DNA from 2 places in the Halomonas sp. PA16-9 genome. Region 1 is predicted to be linked to the other one. Evidence: predicted binding sites of a transcription regulator. Region 1 holds the regulator's gene; the other holds the start of a gene.
The links. Region 1 encodes FNR, which switches genes on or off when oxygen is low (the NO sensors DNR and NnrR bind a similar motif). Its sites were predicted from a motif close to TTGATNTANATCAA; they were not measured.
Positions count from the first base shown of each region.

Region 1 (8,149 bases):
CTATCGATAGGAGTGGTGAGTCAGCTTCTGTTAGCACATCACCTTATTATTCGATATGAAATGTCGAGTTAGTTAGTGACGTGCGATTACCCTGCATGACTCATTGTTAATACTGGGCAATAAACGTCAAAAAATAAATCCCAGACTTTGGTATCAATAAACGACGAATTGGCTTTTGGTAAGATGCATGTTATTGAAAATACGAGTTTTTAGAGGCTGTTTAAGCGAATTTTGTAGGCGTTTGAAGAGCTATAGGACGATAGTCTAGTGAGCAAATAAAAGCAGTTATTGGCTACTTTAAATACATGTCCTGGGTTTTGCCGGAAGCACGGTTAGTAAGTGTCGATACTTTGGTCGTGTATCAAAAGTCGCTTCGACTTTAGCGTGATAGCTAAAGGTATAACAAGGTTATACTTGCTACTTGGGAAGTGAATCCTTTATACCCGTACAGCCACCTTCATATAATAATCGATAACATTTTTTTTGAAGCGCTGGTGTGGGCCAATTTATGTGGGCCAGTATCGAGTCACGACGTTTATTTATTTTTGCTTATGTCTGCTAGCGCGCCTTAAGACACAACCCGGTTAGTCGCAGCCCGTTTAATGAGGTTATACCCCATGGTCGATGTGGATCTATCCCAACTGCCGTTTACGCTCCTTGACGATGAGGGGCGTGACCACATTCGTCGTGGCATTGACCTGGCCTATTTTGATCGTGACGAAATCATTTTAGAGACTGGCCAAGCGGGTGAGTTCGTTTATCTGATCCATAAAGGCGAAGTGGCGGAAATCGATCCTACATTGCCCTCATCTACCGCGCGTATTGGTCACTACACGGCAGGGGACCTGTTTGGCGCGATCAGTATTCTCAACGGTAAAAGCCGCTACCGCTTTAAGGCTGAACAGGAGTGCCTGTGTTACCTAATGCCTAAAGCACTGTTTCAGCAGCTGTGTCGCCACTATCCTGATTTCAGCAGTTTTTTTCGCCAATCGCTGACCCATAAGGCGCGCCTGATGACCGAAAAGCGCGCCGAAGGTGGCGTCACCATGGCAGGCTTTATGCTGGCCAAGGTAAGCGAGTGCATGCGTGCGCCACTGCTGATGGCAGCGACGACCGATATCGCTAGCGCTGTAAAACAGCTCAACGAAAGTCACGCCGACAGCCTGCTGGTGTCGACCCAGGACGACACCCTCGGCATGGTGACCAAAACCGATCTGCTCAACGCCTTAGTGCTAAAGGGCAGCGCGGTAACATCATCGGTGGATAAGATCGCCCATTTTAACTTGGTGACCGTCGCACCGGATCAGTACTTATTTGAAGTATTGGTGCTGATGACCCGCCATAAAGTGGCGCGGGTGGTAGTGATGGAGCAAAACGTCTTGAAAGGCGTTGTAGAGCTCACCGACGTGCTTAGCTACTTCTCAAGCCGCAGCTATGTGGTGAGCCTGCAGATCGAGCAGGCGACCAACTTAGAGGCGCTTTCAGCTGCCAGTCAGCGCACCCCGGAGCTGGTCAAAGCGCTGATGGCCCAGGGCGTTAAGCTGCGCTTGCGATGGATCTGCTTGCGGCACTAAACGGCCGTATTATTAGCAAGGCCTGGGAGTTCACTGTCGATAAGCGCTATCACGAGCAGAGCTGCATGATGGTGATGGGCAGCGAAGGGCGCGGTGAGCAGATTCTAAAAACGGATCAGGATAACGGCTTGATTCTTGCCGATGAAACCCAGTGGCCTGATCTTGCCAGCCATATGCAAACGCTCACCGATACCCTGATTCAGCTTGGTTACCCGCCGTGCCCCGGCAACATTATGGTGTCTAACCCGAGTGGGTGGCCACGGTATCCCAATGGAAAGGTAATATTGCCAAGTGGGCCAGGGAGCGTGATGGCGATAGCCTGATGAAGCTGGCCATTATGCTCGATGCTCATGGCGTGGCGGGCAACCCGAGCTTGCTTGAGAGCGTGCGCGATGAGCTGTTTGAACGCTGCTCGGGCGATGAGCTGCTGCTTTCCTATTTTGCCCGCACGGCGCTGCGCTTTTCGACGCCGCTGACGCTGTTTGGTTCGCTGAAAAAGCTCAGCACGGTATCGATATCAAGAAAGGCGGTATTTTCCCTATCGTGCACGGTGTGCGCACCATGGCGCTTGAGCGGCGCATCAAAGCCACCTCGACGTTTGATCGCTTGGATGCCCTGGTTACTGACGGCCGGTTGGATCGCCGTTTTGCCGATGACCTGGGCGAAGCGTTGGCGCTCTTTTCTGAGCTGCGCCTCAAGCAGCAGCTAAGTACGCTGGAAACTTCTGCGGATGCGAAAGAAACTAACGCCCAAAGCAGCAGACGCGCTAACCGTGTCGTGGTGCAGAACCTCTCTTCCCTGGAGCGCGACTACTGCGCGAAGCGATGCATATTGTCAAAGACTTTAAGCAGCGGCTTTCCCACCGTTACCATTTGGAGTATTCGTGAGCGGAATGCGGCTGTTAGATCGACATGTGACGCTATTTAGCGGCTCGCTGCGCACCTTGTTAAGGCGTGAAAGTGACCGGCGTCGTTGTGCAGATTCCCCCTATGCCTGGCTGTTTCAGCCCTATATGGGCGAAGAGCTGGTGGCGCTCGCCTGCACAGCAACGCCCACGCAATCATCACCTGTGATCAGCGTGGCGGCAGTGGTGCTGAGCCATCAGCAGGTGCATACCAGTCGTGCTTTTGTGATCACCCTTGGTAGCGCAAAGCAGCCCGAGAGCGCAACGCTGCGCCGTCATCACTTGCTGTGCGAGGCGGGGGAGATACTGCCACCAAATAGTGATAACTTGAGCGCGCTAGTAGAATTTATCGGCAATCGGCCCATCGTTGGCTGGCAGTTAGAGAAGCGCATTGGAGCATTGAATGCACTACTCAGTAAGCGGCTGAATTTTGCCCTGCCCAACGCCCAGGTCGATGTGGCAAAACTGCATCAGCGCCAACTGCGCCGTTTGCACCCGGAGGTCGAAGCGCCCAGCAGCTTCGCCCAGGCGTTGGCATGCTGGCAAGTACCCGTCATGGGCATGCAGAGTGTGCTTGGAGAGGCCACCGCCAGCGCACTGCTGTATATGCGCCTGCAGCGTATTATGGCGCAGGTGGCATAGTAGTCTCTTTCGTCGTGGCGAGGACAGCTTTCCGCGAGGGCGCTGTGAACCCCTCCCTGGGCGCTACTTTTGTCATCCATGACAAAAGACCCTCGCTCCAAGCTGCCCTCGCACCGAGGTATGGTGCAGCGGTCAAAATAGTCACTTCCAATTGCGATATCTTGTGTGGCTACGTCTGATTAGTTGGGTCAGGCGGTGAGTGTTGTTAGAATAGTTATTACTTTTTTCTCACGCCTTCTACCCTCGGCAGTGCTTATACCATGCAAACTCTTGATCACTTTGATCCTGCTCACCTTGATACGGTTGGAGCCACCCCAGCTGACGCTGAGCACGACCAGCCTGAGCTGGCTGATGCGAAGCAGAAGCGTGAATTTAACAAGCTGCAAAAGCGTCTGCGCCGAGAAGTGGGCAATGCGATCATTGATTATCAAATGATCAATGAAGGTGATCGCGTAATGGTCTGCCTCTCCGGTGGAAAGGACAGCTACACGATGCTGGAGATTTTGCGCAATTTGCAGCGCAATGCGCCGGTCAATTTTTCGCTGGTAGCGGTCAATCTGGATCAAAAACAGCCGGGTTTTCCCGAGCACGTATTGCCTGCGTATCTGGATAAGCAGGGCGTGGAGTACCACATTGTCGAGCGCGATACTTACTCGGTGGTAAAAGAGAAAACCCCGGAAGGTAAAACCACCTGCGCGCTTTGTTCACGGCTGCGGCGCGGCTCGTTGTATGGCTTTGCCGAAGAGATTGGCGCCAATAAGATAGCCCTGGGCCATCACCGGGAAGATATTCTCGAAACACTGTTTCTCAATATGTTCTTTGGCGGCAACCTGAAAGCGATGCCGCCAAAGCTGCTATCCGATGATGGGAAGAATATCGTTATTCGGCCGTTGGCCTACTGCAAAGAGGCTGATATCGCCGAGTTTTCGCGGCTGATGGCGTTTCCGATTATTCCCTGCAACCTGTGCGGTTCACAGCCTAATATGCAGCGTCAGGTGGTCAAAGAGATGCTCGCCGAGTGGGACAAAAAGTTTCCTGGCCGCCTGGAGAGCATGTTCAAGGCTGTCACCAACATTGCCCCTTCCCAGTTGGCCGACCGCAGCCTGTTCGATTTTGAAGGCCTTGAGGCCAAGCAAGCAGAGCTACTGGCGGGGCGTATCCAAGCCTTTAACGTCAGCTAACTGTTTGCTCTTCCTCTTCGGCGAGGGTAATCAAGCGCGGCATATCGAGAATGTTGACCTCTCGCCCGGAGACCGCCACCACGCTCTGCTGCTGAAAGCGGCTTAGTATGCGGCTGACCGTTTCCACCGCTAAGCCCAGGTAGTTGCCGATATCAGCCCTGGGCATTGAGAGGCGAAAGCTGTAAGGCGAGTAGCCCCGGCGACGAAAACGATCCGAGAGGGTAATCAAAAAACTTGCTAGCCGCTGATCGGCGGTTTTACGCGAAAGTAGCCGCATCATACGCCGGTCATCGCGCAACTCTTTGCTCATGCTACGATAAAGCTGGCCACGCAGTTCGGGTAGCTCCTCCGAGAGTAAGTCCAGGCGGTCAAAAGGAATCTCGCAGACGGTGGTCGTTTCCAGGGCGATAACGCTACCGGGGTAATGCTCTTCGTCAATGCCATCCAACCCCACCAATTCACTGGGCAGGTAGAAATTGGTCAACTGCTCGCTGCCGTTACCTTCGGCGGTGATCTGTTTCAAACTGCCCGAACGGACTGCGTAAACGCTGGTAAAGGTGTCGCCCTGACGAAACAGCGGTTCGCCTTTTTTCAGCGGCGCGCGACGACGAATAATGGCGTCGAACTGCCCCACGTCGTCCAGCTCAAGGGCAAGTGGCAGGCACAGTGAGCTCAAACTGCAGGTTTGGCAGCGAGCTTCATGGAGTAGCGAGCGCCGACGGCTCATGGGTTCCAACATGCTTTGCTCCTTGAGAGGGTCCCGCTTATCAATTAGAAAATCCTTACTTATTATAGTCGCTTTAGCATGCCTGCAATAAGGTGATTAAACAATCTTAGAATACTGTTGTCCCGTTTGCCCGGAAAGATGGGTATCAAACGCCATTGCTATATGGCGAATCAGCAGCCGCCCCGTCGGCGTGGCGTTAAGCTGATCACCGCGGCGGGTCAGCAGGCCATCCTGTTCGGCGCTCTGCAGGCGCTCAAGCGCTGGCGCAAAGTAGCGGGGGGCATCGATGTTCCAGCGTTGACTAACGGCGGCCAGGTCAATGCCCATATCGCACATCAGCCGCTCAATCACGTCCCGCCGGATCAGGTCGTCATCACTTAAGCGTATGCCACGCACGGTGGCAAGCTGCCCCTGATCCAGCGTCGCTTCGTAGCTTGCCAGATCGCTCGGGTTCTGCGCATAGACGTCATCAATGCGCGAAATCGCCGATACGCCAAGCCCGATTAAGTCGCACTGAGCATGGCTGGAGTAGCCCTGGAAGTTGCGCTGCAGCGAGCCTTCGCGCTGGGCAATAGCCAGGCTATCGTCAGGGCGGGCAAAGTGATCCATACCGATATGCACATAGCCAGCTGCGGTGAGCATTTCGATGGTGGTGCGCAGAATCGCTAGCTTCTCTTCTCCGCCTGGCAAGTCATCGACATTAATGCGCCGCTGCGGGGCAAAACGCTCGGGCATATGCGCGTAATTAAACACAGAAAGGCGCGCCGGGTTGAGCTCGATCACCTGGCGTAGGGTGTTGGCAAAGCTCTTTTCAGTCTGAAATGGCAAGCCATAAATTAGGTCGAGATTGAGCGAGCGAAAGCCCAGGCGATGCGCCTCCTCCATCAGCGTTTCGGTAAGTACCCGAGGCTGAATACGGTTAATCGCTTTCTGCACCAGCGGGCTTAAATCCTGCACGCCCAGGCTGATGCGATTAAAGCCGAGGGATTCGAGATGGCGCAGCGTAAACACATCCGCTTCGCGAGGATCTATTTCAATTGCGTAATCGCGATCAGCAGACGATGAAAGACCAAAACGTGCATCCAGTCGATCAATCAGGTCGCCCATCTGGTTCAAACTGAGAAATGTCGGCGTGCCGCCGCCCCAATGCAACTGCTCCACCGGTCGTGATGTATCCAAGTGGCGTGCGGTCAGCACCATTTCACGGTCAAGCCGGGCTATATAGGGCTCGGCAAGGGCAGTGTTTTTGGTAGCGATTTTATTACACGCGCAGTAAAAGCAGATCTTGCGGCAGAAGGGCACATGAACGTACAGAGAGAGCGGACGCTTACTGGCATTGCTGCGCTCCAATGCCTGGGTCAGGTCGCCAGGGGTAAATTGGTCGTGAAACGACAGCGCCGTGGGGTAGGAGGTGTAGCGTGGGCCGTTGGTGTCGTAGCGACGCAGTAACGCTTCGTCCCACACCGGCTGCATAGGGGCTGCGGCAGCAGCGGGTGCAAGAGGCAAGGCAGCAGGGGTATGAACGGGCATGAAGGGGCGCTCCGACGTTAGGAAATGCCGCTAGCCTAACCCGTGGTTAGGAGGTAAATGTTGAGCCACGTCATGCTATTAGAGGTTGTGTACCGAAAGCGTCCACAGTTGCCACAGTGCAAAAGCGATAATTGTCAGCGCTGCCACGCTGCGGGTCGCGGGGTGACGTATCAAATGGCTGAGCTGGCGGGCAGCCAGGCCAGTGGCAAGCAGCGCAGGTAGGGTGCCAAGCCCAAAGGCGCCCATGAGTAGAGCGCCCTGAAGCGGGTCGGCAATCGCTAAGCTCCAGGCCAACATGGAGTAGACCAACCCGCAGGGGAGCCAGCCCCAGAGCGCTCCCAGGGCGAAGGCTTGGGGAATATGCACTACGGGCATCAAGCGACGCCCCACGGGTTCGATAAAGCGCCATAGTCGCCGGCCAACGGCCTCAATTTTGAGCAGCCCTTTCCACCAGTTGGCGATATACAGTGCCATTAAGATCAGCATCAGCGCGGCAAATATCTGCAGCAGCAGGCGTGCCGTAGCAGAAAGGGAAAACAGCGTGCCTAGCAGCGCCACCAGCGCGCCTGCGCTCATATAGCTAATAATACGGCCTGCGTTATAGCTGAGCAGCAGGCCCCCCATGCGTGCCGGGTGGCGCATGCTAGGGGTACTGCAAAGGTGAGCGCACTCATAATGCCGCCACACATGCCGATACAGTGGGCGCCACCCATCAAGCCGAACACAAACGCCGCCATGAGCGGCGGCAGATCAAGCCCTGTCGGATTCATGAACGGGGCTCTGGGTCGTCGGGTGAGTTTGCATCGGATGGCGCAGCGTTTTTTTGCTTGGTTTGCTGACGCTGGCGGCGCTGCTCAGGGCTAAGATCGTTTTCATCCTCATCAAATAGAATGCGGTGCGCTGGGCCTTCTAGGTCATCGAACTGATCATTTTTCACCGCCCAGAAAAACGCCCAGACGGCGAGGCCCAGCAAAATCAGGGAAAGCGGGATCAGCAGATAAAGAATCGTCATGCGGCCACCGGTGTTGAAGTGTCGAGCGTTGGCGCGTGCTGAGGTCGCCAGCGCGACAGTCGCAGGGCATTACCCACCACTACTAGCGAGCTAAGCGACATTCCAATTGCGGCTAGCCAGGGCGGCACCAGACCCATTGCCGCCAGCGGCAGCGCCGAAAAGTTGTAGCACACTGACCAAATCATGTTCTGGCGCATGATACGCCGGGTGGCGCGGGAAATCTCGATGGCCTCAAAAATCCGCATCAGACGTGGGCTGAGCAGCACTGCGTCGGCGCGGGTGCGGGCTAGATCCGTTGCGCCATTCATGGCAATCGCCACATCGGCACCGGCTAACACCGGCACGTCGTTAATGCCGTCACCAATCATCGCCACGGTTTCGCCTGCGGCTTGAAGCTCTTTCATCCGGGCCAGCTTGCCTTCTGGGCTGGTGCCCGCATGCCAGATGGCAATATTGAGCTGATCGGCCAGGCTTTCCACGGCATCTTCGGTGTCACCAGATAGCAGCTCCACGCTTAACCCCAGAGTCTGGAGGGCTTTGATCGTGGCGGCAGCGTCGTCGCGAACGCCATCGTGCAGG
Region 1 is NZ_CP040452.1:56,202-64,350, reverse strand. It holds partial or broken gene FDY98_RS16765 (DUF294 nucleotidyltransferase-like domain-containing protein) at 618-2,461, shown strand; gene FDY98_RS16760 (DNA polymerase III subunit epsilon) at 2,467-3,120, shown strand; gene ttcA (tRNA 2-thiocytidine(32) synthetase TtcA) at 3,381-4,301, shown strand; gene fnr (fumarate/nitrate reduction transcriptional regulator Fnr) at 4,294-5,040, opposite strand; gene hemN (oxygen-independent coproporphyrinogen III oxidase) at 5,125-6,558, opposite strand; partial or broken gene FDY98_RS16740 (sulfite exporter TauE/SafE family protein) at 6,637-7,328, opposite strand; gene ccoS (cbb3-type cytochrome oxidase assembly protein CcoS) at 7,325-7,570, opposite strand; partial or broken gene FDY98_RS16730 (heavy metal translocating P-type ATPase) at 7,567-8,149, opposite strand, start outside.

Region 2 (8,149 bases), on a different replicon from region 1:
ACCCAGCGCTTTGGCCAAGAAGGGTGCAAAGGCGAGTCATATTAATACCATAGAGCCAATCGGCCCTTGCCCTTGCCAAAGCGGATGTTGCTAACGGTATGAAGTCAGTATTCTTGCGAAGATCATTCAACGCTTTCTTGATAGCAGCAGGGTTCATATCGTTGACGAGACAGCGCAATGTGGCTTCGCGTTTTGCCTTATGTACACCTGAATAATTGATCACTTCATCGACCAGGATTTGACCGACGCGATCAGGGTCACCCATGTTGACCAGTTGGTCAGCTTCCTTTATTAATTTTTTGACAGCATTGAACTGCGAGCGGGTTTGGCTTTTGACTTGATGTTTCCACTCGGTCGGGATAATTGGCAGGTGCTCTTTTTTCCACTTTTTGTACTCAGGGTCATAAGCATCAGGCTCAGCCTGCTCAAGTAGGTGACCAATACACCAAGTTACAACATCGCCATTAGCCACCCTGATAAACCCATCACCTTTCTGATGGGGTTTGGGAAGCACATCTGCAACTGCGCGTCCGACATTCGGCTTTTCGGCAATGTATAGAATCAACTCTGTTTACCTCGATCACATGCTACGACTTTCACTTTATTAAGCCCAGCCTGAAGGACGCCTAATCAGTTTCCACTGCTTATCAGCAGGGTCGTAGGCTTTCGGCGGTGCTTCCTAGTGCCCGCTAGAGCCTTTGCGATAGCTTGGGCGAGGCTGGGTTTTTCGGCAATTATCAGGCGCATAGCAGCGAAGCCTTCATCGTATCCTTTGATGGCGCCTATGGTAGCAGACGCTGACCAGCATTGGCGCCAGAGGGGCAGGTCAATATAGTGATGCGGTAAATTGCTGATACTGTTAAGTTGTATAAATTATGTACAAATAGTTTTGTTCGCCAGGAAACTGTTCGATAGCCATCTATTTGATGGTCAGGGCTGGTATTTAAGGGGCATCATCAATGCGTGATCGAGGTAGAACACGACGTTTAATGGGATTGGGTGCACGCACTGGTGGAGCGCTGCTGAAAACCCGTTTAGGTGGCCAAGCGGATTGGCGAGCCCTGGGCGAAGCGCTGTTTGAGGGGCTTTCAGAGCTTAAAGGCCCGGCCATGAAGCTTGCCCAAATTATGTCCCAGTGGGACGATCTGCTACCGCCCGATCTCGCCGAGGAGCTTGCCCGCCTGCAGCGCCAAGCCGAACCGATGCCCTGGCCACGTATTCATGAAGCGCTGGTTCAGCAGTACGGCGACATTGACCACTATTTCAGCGAAGTCGAGGAGCGCCCCTTTGCCAGCGCCTCCATGGGGCAGGTTCACCGCGCGACCACCCATGAGGGAGAAACGGTCGTACTCAAGGTGCAGTACCCCGGCCTAGCCGAGGTATTGGAGAGCGATTTGGTTCAGGTGCGACGCATTATGCGTTTAGGTCGCTGGTTTAAAGTGCCCCAGGCGCGCTTGGACGCGCTGTTTGAAGAGCTTGCTGAAAGCCTGCGTGGGGAACTGGACTACCACGCCGAAGCCGATGCACTGGCCCGCTACCGTGAGCGCTATAAGGATGACCCGCGGCTAGTGATTCCCGAGCCTTTGCCAGCGCTCTCCGGCCCCCATGTGCTGGCGATGCGCTACGTGGAAGGAGCGCCATTGCGCGAATTAGCCGAGGCAGATGACGAGACGCGCCAGGGCATTGCCGAGACATTAGCGGACTGGATTACCCAAGAACTGTTTACCTACGGCGAACTACACGCCGACCCCCATGCGGGTAATTTCGCCGCCGATGCCCAAGGGCGGCTGGTGATTTACGATTTGGGCGCGGTAATTGCGGTCCCCGATGCGCGCATAAAGGCGATGATGCAACTGTTGGATGCCACCTTGAAGCATGACCCCATGGGGATGGACGAAGCCTTGATGCAAATGGGTGGCCGCCAGGGGCAGGGCGCGCCGCTGGCGCTCTATCGTGAATCTGCTGAATGTATCGCGCCGCTGTTTGAGCCGGGCGAGCAGGATTTCAGCGATGTGCGGGTGCACCGTCGTCTGCGCGAGCTAACCCCTAAAGTGTGGGCGGCGATGGATCGACTACAGCCTCCTGCTGAAACGCTGCTGCTTTCCCGGGCGCTGAACGGCCACTATTGGAATTTAGTGCGTTTGGGCGCGCGACTGAATATGCACGAGCGCACGCTTCCGCTATTACATCGAGCCTATTAATGATCAACCGATTGCCACTGCGACCATGTCGGCCTTCATGCTAAACTATGCCGCTTTTAAACAGGTCATTGTTTAATTCGATATCGTTGAACACGACATCGTTTAACAAGCCATCCTGTCACAACATGGAGACGGCAATGCTGGCGGTATGGGTCGATCAGCTGCTGGGATTCGCCTCCGGGGCACTCTCGGCAATCAGGCAACAAGAACACTATCCGGATTTTATGACCTGGGTGCGTGCCAAAGGCGCGGATTCATTTGAAGGCGATGTGTCCATGGCCCAGGCGCTGGCACCAGTGCTGTGGTCGCAAACACCGCTAGAGCGGCTCGACTTTGCCTGTGAGCCCCTCGCCACGCCGGGGCGTAATGAACCGTGCTGGTGTGACTCAGGGCGCAAATTCAAGCAGTGTTGCTATCAGATCGAGTTTCCCACTGAGATCCCCGATCAGATGATGTGGATGCTCTCGCTGCGCGAATGGAAGGGCGCGACCCTGAAAGCCGCGTTGGATAGCCAACAGGCTCCGGCTCAAGCGCTACTGGAAGCCGGGTTGATTGCTGCTGAAAGCGGCCAGACGGGCCGCGCTATGCAAATCCTTGAATCACTCTTCGATGGTAGTGACTGGTCACGGCTGCCTGAGCAGGCCGAGCCTGCCTTTGAAATCCTGCTGGATATTTATCAAGAGCGCGGTTTTAGCCGTAAACGTGCTGACCTGCTTGATGATGTGATGGAGCGGGGGCCGCTGTTTTTGCGTGGCGTGGCTCTTGAGCGTTTATGCCTGATGCACTTGGATAACGATGACCTGGATAGTGCCCGCGGTGCCTTTGTGAAGGCTCAGCAGGCGCTACCCGATTCGCCTACCTTGGCCTACATTGAAGCCATGCTGTTACTGCATGAAGGCCACGAACAGGAAGCCAAAGAGCGCGCTAATTTCTGGTATCGCCGCTTGGTTCGACAGGGTGATCTGGATGAAGATCAGTTGGATTTTTTAGCCGCGTTGGCGGATAACCCCGGCGCGACGCTTGCCGATCAGTTGCTGAGTGCGGAAGAGGATCTGGCAACGCCGCTGGTAGCGCTTCAGGCATTGCTGGCCGCGCTGCCCACTGCCCCCAAAATCGATGTAAGCGCCGACCCTGAAAGTGGGCGATTGCTATATAACACCAGTGCTCGTGAAGAGACGCTGTTTGCCGCCTGGCATGAGCAGTTTCAGGTGTTGGTGGATGAAGACGTAGCGTTGGGCTTCCGAGATGACCCCTGGGGCAACGCCATTGAGTGGATGTCGGCACTCTGTGCACATCCCGAGTGGCTGGACGCCCCACAGGTTGTGCAGGACTTAACGTTGGCGCTCACCAGCCGCTTTGGCAGCCTGCCGTGGATGGCCCCAAGCCTGCTGGAGCCACTGGCGCTTCGCCTCTCGCGCTGGTTGGAACAAGCCCGCGCCGAAGGCGATGGCAACCTGTGCTGGGACGATGCCAACAACGCCATGTTGCTACGCACAGGGCTCGCGTTGGTGGTCGGCATGGAGCGCGGGGCGCGTCAGCACTCCCGCGAGTTGGCCGAAGAGCTACTGCTGATCGACCAGGAAGATAGCTTAGGGCTGCGGGAGCTGGTACTTGACCAGTTGCTACGTGATGATCGCAACGAGGAAGCGTTGGCACTTGCGGAAGAGAGTGACGACGACGGCTCGCTGGTATTGGGGCTTTTGATGGGTAAAGCCCTGGCACTCTATCGGTTAGAGCAGCGTGAGGCGGCAGAAGCGGCGCTAGGCGATGTGCTTGGCCATAACCGCTACGCGTTAGAGCTAATTTGTGCAGAGAGCCCGCGGCCTTCCATGCCTCACCCCGATGGTCAGGTTGACCCCGGCTCCCGGGCGGAAGCGTGGCAGTACCGCACCTTGATGCGCGATCAGTGGCGGACTACGCCAGGGGCCTTGGACTGGCTCGAAACACATCGCTAGCCTAAACCTTCAAGCCTGTTTAAGCAGGCTTGGGGGTAGGCACTAGCTGCTTGTCCCGGCTGATCCAAATTGCCAAGATAATGGCGGGAAGGCCCAGTAACGTTGCGATGACAAAGAAGCTTGGGTAGCCCTGAGAGGTTACGACCAGCCCACCAAAACCGCTCAAAAACTTTCCTGGCAGCGTCATTAGTGATGAGAACAGCGCGTACTGCGTTGCAGTATAGGCGCGTGATGTGAGACTGGAAAGAAAGGCGATAAACACCGCACTGGCTAAGCCATTGGCAAGGTTATCGCCGATAATCGTCACCACCAGCATGGGCAACTGATTACCCACCACGGCAAGCACGGCAAACAGCAGGTTAGTCACCATCACTAACCCCGCGCCGAAGATCAGCAGCGGGCCAATGCCGTAGCGCGCCACGCATAGCCCGCCTAGAATTCCACCGGTAATGCTCATCGCAATGCCGAATATATTGGTCACGTTAGCAATCTCTGCCAGCGAGAAGCCCAGGTCGATATACAGCGGGTTGGCCATGGAGGCCATGGCCAAATCGCTGATTCTAAATACGGCAATAAACACCAAAATCCACAGCGCTTTCACTCCATAGCGGCGAAAAAAGTCGGTAAACGGACAGACCAGCGCACCAATGCTCCAGGCACCCAGGCGGCGTAACAGTTTGGGCTTACCGCGGCTGGCGCGAATAAACGCCCGTACCTTAGGCTCATGGATAAGTTGAATAGAAAGCGAAGCGCGCTTCGGTTCAGGGCGCAGCAGCACGGTGAGAACGCCAATGCCCATTAGCGCCGCCATGCTCATGTAGGCCACATCCCAAGAGGCAGAGGCCGCGATATACAGTGCGCCGGCACCGGCGGCAAGTAAGCCACCGCGATAGCCAATAATATAGGTCGAGGCCATGGCGGCCTGAACATCGTCATCGGCGGACTCAATGCGATAGGCATCGATAGCGATATCCTGCGTCGCTGAGCCAAACGCCACCAGCAGTGCAAAGAGGGCCACCCAGCCGAGATTACCCACCGGGCTCAAACCGGCCAGCCCCACTAACCCCGCAACGATCAACCCCTGGGCTAACAGCATCCAGCCGCGGCGTTGGCCGAAGGCGCGGGTCAAAATCGGGAGCGCTAACCGGTCTACCACCGGCGCCCAGAAAAACTTGATCGAGTAGAGCATGCCAATCCAGGCAAAAAAGCCAATTGCCGCTACCTCCACGCCGTCGCTACGCAGCCAGGCGGAGAGTGTTGAAAACACTAATAAAAAGGGTAGGCCTGCAGAAAACCCCAAAAACAGCATGGTAATAACGGGTGCACGACAATAAATAGCCAGCGCAGCAAGCCAAGTGCGCTGGGGGTGGGGTTTAACATTAAACGCTACTCCTGGTGGAAAGACGCTGGCAACGGCCAAGTGATAAACTGAGGCAGTGTTCTAACACAAAGTGCTATCACAAAACCGACAGCTTACCGGAGAGGAGTTTTCCATGTCGATTACGGCGCATCAGGTAGTTATCTTGCACTATGTCCTCAGCGACGTGCTCAACGATGGCAGCAAGCAGGTATTGGATGACTCCCAAGCGCGCAATAAGCCGCTAGAGTATTTGCATGGTCACGACAATATCGTGCCAGGGTTGGAGAGTGCGCTAGCAGGTCAAATCGTTGGCGCCGAGCTTAGCGTTCAACTAATGCCCGCAGATGCCTACGGTGTGCGTAACGAAGATCTGGTTCAGGAAGTCAGCCGTGGCTCTTTTGGTAACGCTGAGTTGGAACCGGGCAGCCGCTTTCAAACTGAGGGCGAAGCCGGGCCGCAAATTGTTACGGTACTCAAAGTCGATGGCGACCGCGTCACCGTCGATACCAATCACCCCCTGGCCGGGCGCACGCTGAACTATAAAGTCACCATTTTAGACGTACGCGAAGCTACCCGTGCAGAATTAGCCAAAGGCCATCCGTTACCACCAGGTACCGAACACAGTAAAGTCGAAGACCGCAAGGTGCTGTAGTGCTAATCACGCCCAAAAATTGATCAGTATCAATTTCCTGTTTAACCGCCTTCCCCCGCCTGCCGTAACTTGATCTAGGTCAGCATTCTTCTGCCGTTGAGTGACTAGTATGAACGCATACATCACGGCGGGGGGATTCACCATGTATTGGGATGACACAGTTATTTTCGGCTTAGTGACCGTCGCGTTAGTAATCGTTTTTATGCTGGGGTGGGTGGGCTTCGTGATTCGTGATCATCTACGTAAAGATGAGCGTAAAAAGTAGCTTTCCCACCTCATGTAAACCTTGTCAGGGGAGGGGGGTTGCTATCGCAGTAAACCTCCTGTTGCCAGCCCACCATGGGCTGGCTTTTTTTGCCTGAAATGTGCTGAAAAGTTGCAATCGCATAGCGTGCGTTAATGAGCAATGCAAGGCGTGCTCTGGTAAAGTCCATTGAAGCAATGACTACACTAGGATGCTTTGTCATGAACGCAGTTGCCTTACACCACAGCCCGTGGGGTCGTGTACGTGATCGGTTAGCGTGCGCGTTAATTGTCGTGGGCATAATACTTCCCGCGACTGCCTTTGCCCAGGCAGTAAATATGATCAACGGCGATGTCACTCAAAAGGTCGCTTTAAGTGACTTGCACGACATGTCTGATACGACGTTTACACTCTATGACCCCTATCAAGGGCGCGATGTGGAGATGCAGGGCGTCGAGTTTCGCACCTTTCTGATTGAACAGTTTGGCGAAGTGCCCCCGGCGCTTCACTTTACCGCTTGGGACGACTACGAGGTTACCTTAGAAGGGTGGGACGACCCTAACTGGTACCTGATTAGCTCTGAGGATGGCGATCCGCTCACCATCCGTACGCGAGGCCCTGTGCGGCTGGTAGAGCGTGACTACAATAATCAGGGCAAGGGTGATCGCGACGTAGAAAACCTGCGTGAGTTCAATGACTGGATCTGGATGATTCGTAGCATAGAGGCGAAGTGGTGACATCCAAAACTAGGCCCGTCGCGCAGCCCACAGTTCGTCCCCGGCCTTTAGCTCGCCAGCACCGCTATTTTACGTGGTTATCATTGAGCTTAATGAGCTTTTTGGCACTTATGGTGTTGATTGTTTATGAATCGCGCTGGGTATACCCCGAAATACAGGCTTATTTCAGCCAGACGGGGAGCCTTACAGGTCAGCAGCTTTCTACTCGGGCACGGGTCTACCTACAAAATGCCCAATCCGAGCTATTGAGTGACCAGGCAGAGCAAGATGCGCTGGATGCCGCAGCCTTGGATATTGACCTGGCCTACGGCTTAGCCGATGTGCACATTTATCGGCGTGAATATACCTGCGTTGAGCCTAGTTTGAAGGAGTTGGATCGGCTGGTGGCGCTGCTCGTGGCGCGGGGCATTGACCGTATCGCTGCGGCGATGGCGTTGTTCGCACCGATTCAATGCTTAACCCATATTGAGATGGATCAGCTTGATCGTCGGGGCGCAGCGATTAACGATTTTTCCGAAAGCACCCGTCAGCATCGTCAGGTGCTGACTTACTCCAGTTTATTGATCTTTGTGATGGGATTGGCGTTTTGGTGGCTCCATGAGCGCCAGCTAAGACGCGCAGATCGCGCCACCCAAGAGACCTTCGAGTGGATGCAGCGTGCCATGCGCGACCCGCTCACCGGGATTGGCAATCGCAGCGCTTTACACCAGGATGTGTTGGCGAAGCAGCATCAATCGTTAGGGCTGATTCTGGTCGATATCGACTTTTTTAAACAGTACAACGATGCCTATGGACATCCGCAAGGCGATACTCTTTTGCGCCAATTGGCCACATTGATTGGTGAAACGCTGAATGATGAAGCGCAGCTCTACCGCTTGGGAGGCGATGAGTTCGCGGCACTACTTCACTGCCCGAACACTGACACGCTGAAGCGTTACTGTCGTCAGCTAATTGAAGGGCTGCGGGAAGCTGATTTTGCCCACTCTGCCCATCCGGATAA
Region 2 is NZ_CP040451.1:2,216,789-2,224,937, forward strand. It holds gene FDY98_RS10230 (DNA topoisomerase III) at 1-565, opposite strand, end outside; gene FDY98_RS10235 (ABC1 kinase family protein) at 960-2,201, shown strand; gene FDY98_RS10240 (SEC-C domain-containing protein) at 2,339-4,156, shown strand; gene FDY98_RS10245 (AmpG family muropeptide MFS transporter) at 4,176-5,576, opposite strand; gene FDY98_RS10250 (FKBP-type peptidyl-prolyl cis-trans isomerase) at 5,650-6,168, shown strand; gene ccoM (cytochrome c oxidase subunit CcoM) at 6,278-6,433, shown strand; gene FDY98_RS27715 (hypothetical protein) at 6,634-7,149, shown strand; gene FDY98_RS10265 (GGDEF domain-containing protein) at 7,242-8,149, shown strand, end outside.
Region 2: the regulator FNR is predicted to act here: its motif matches at 6,238-6,251, upstream of ccoM (cytochrome c oxidase subunit CcoM).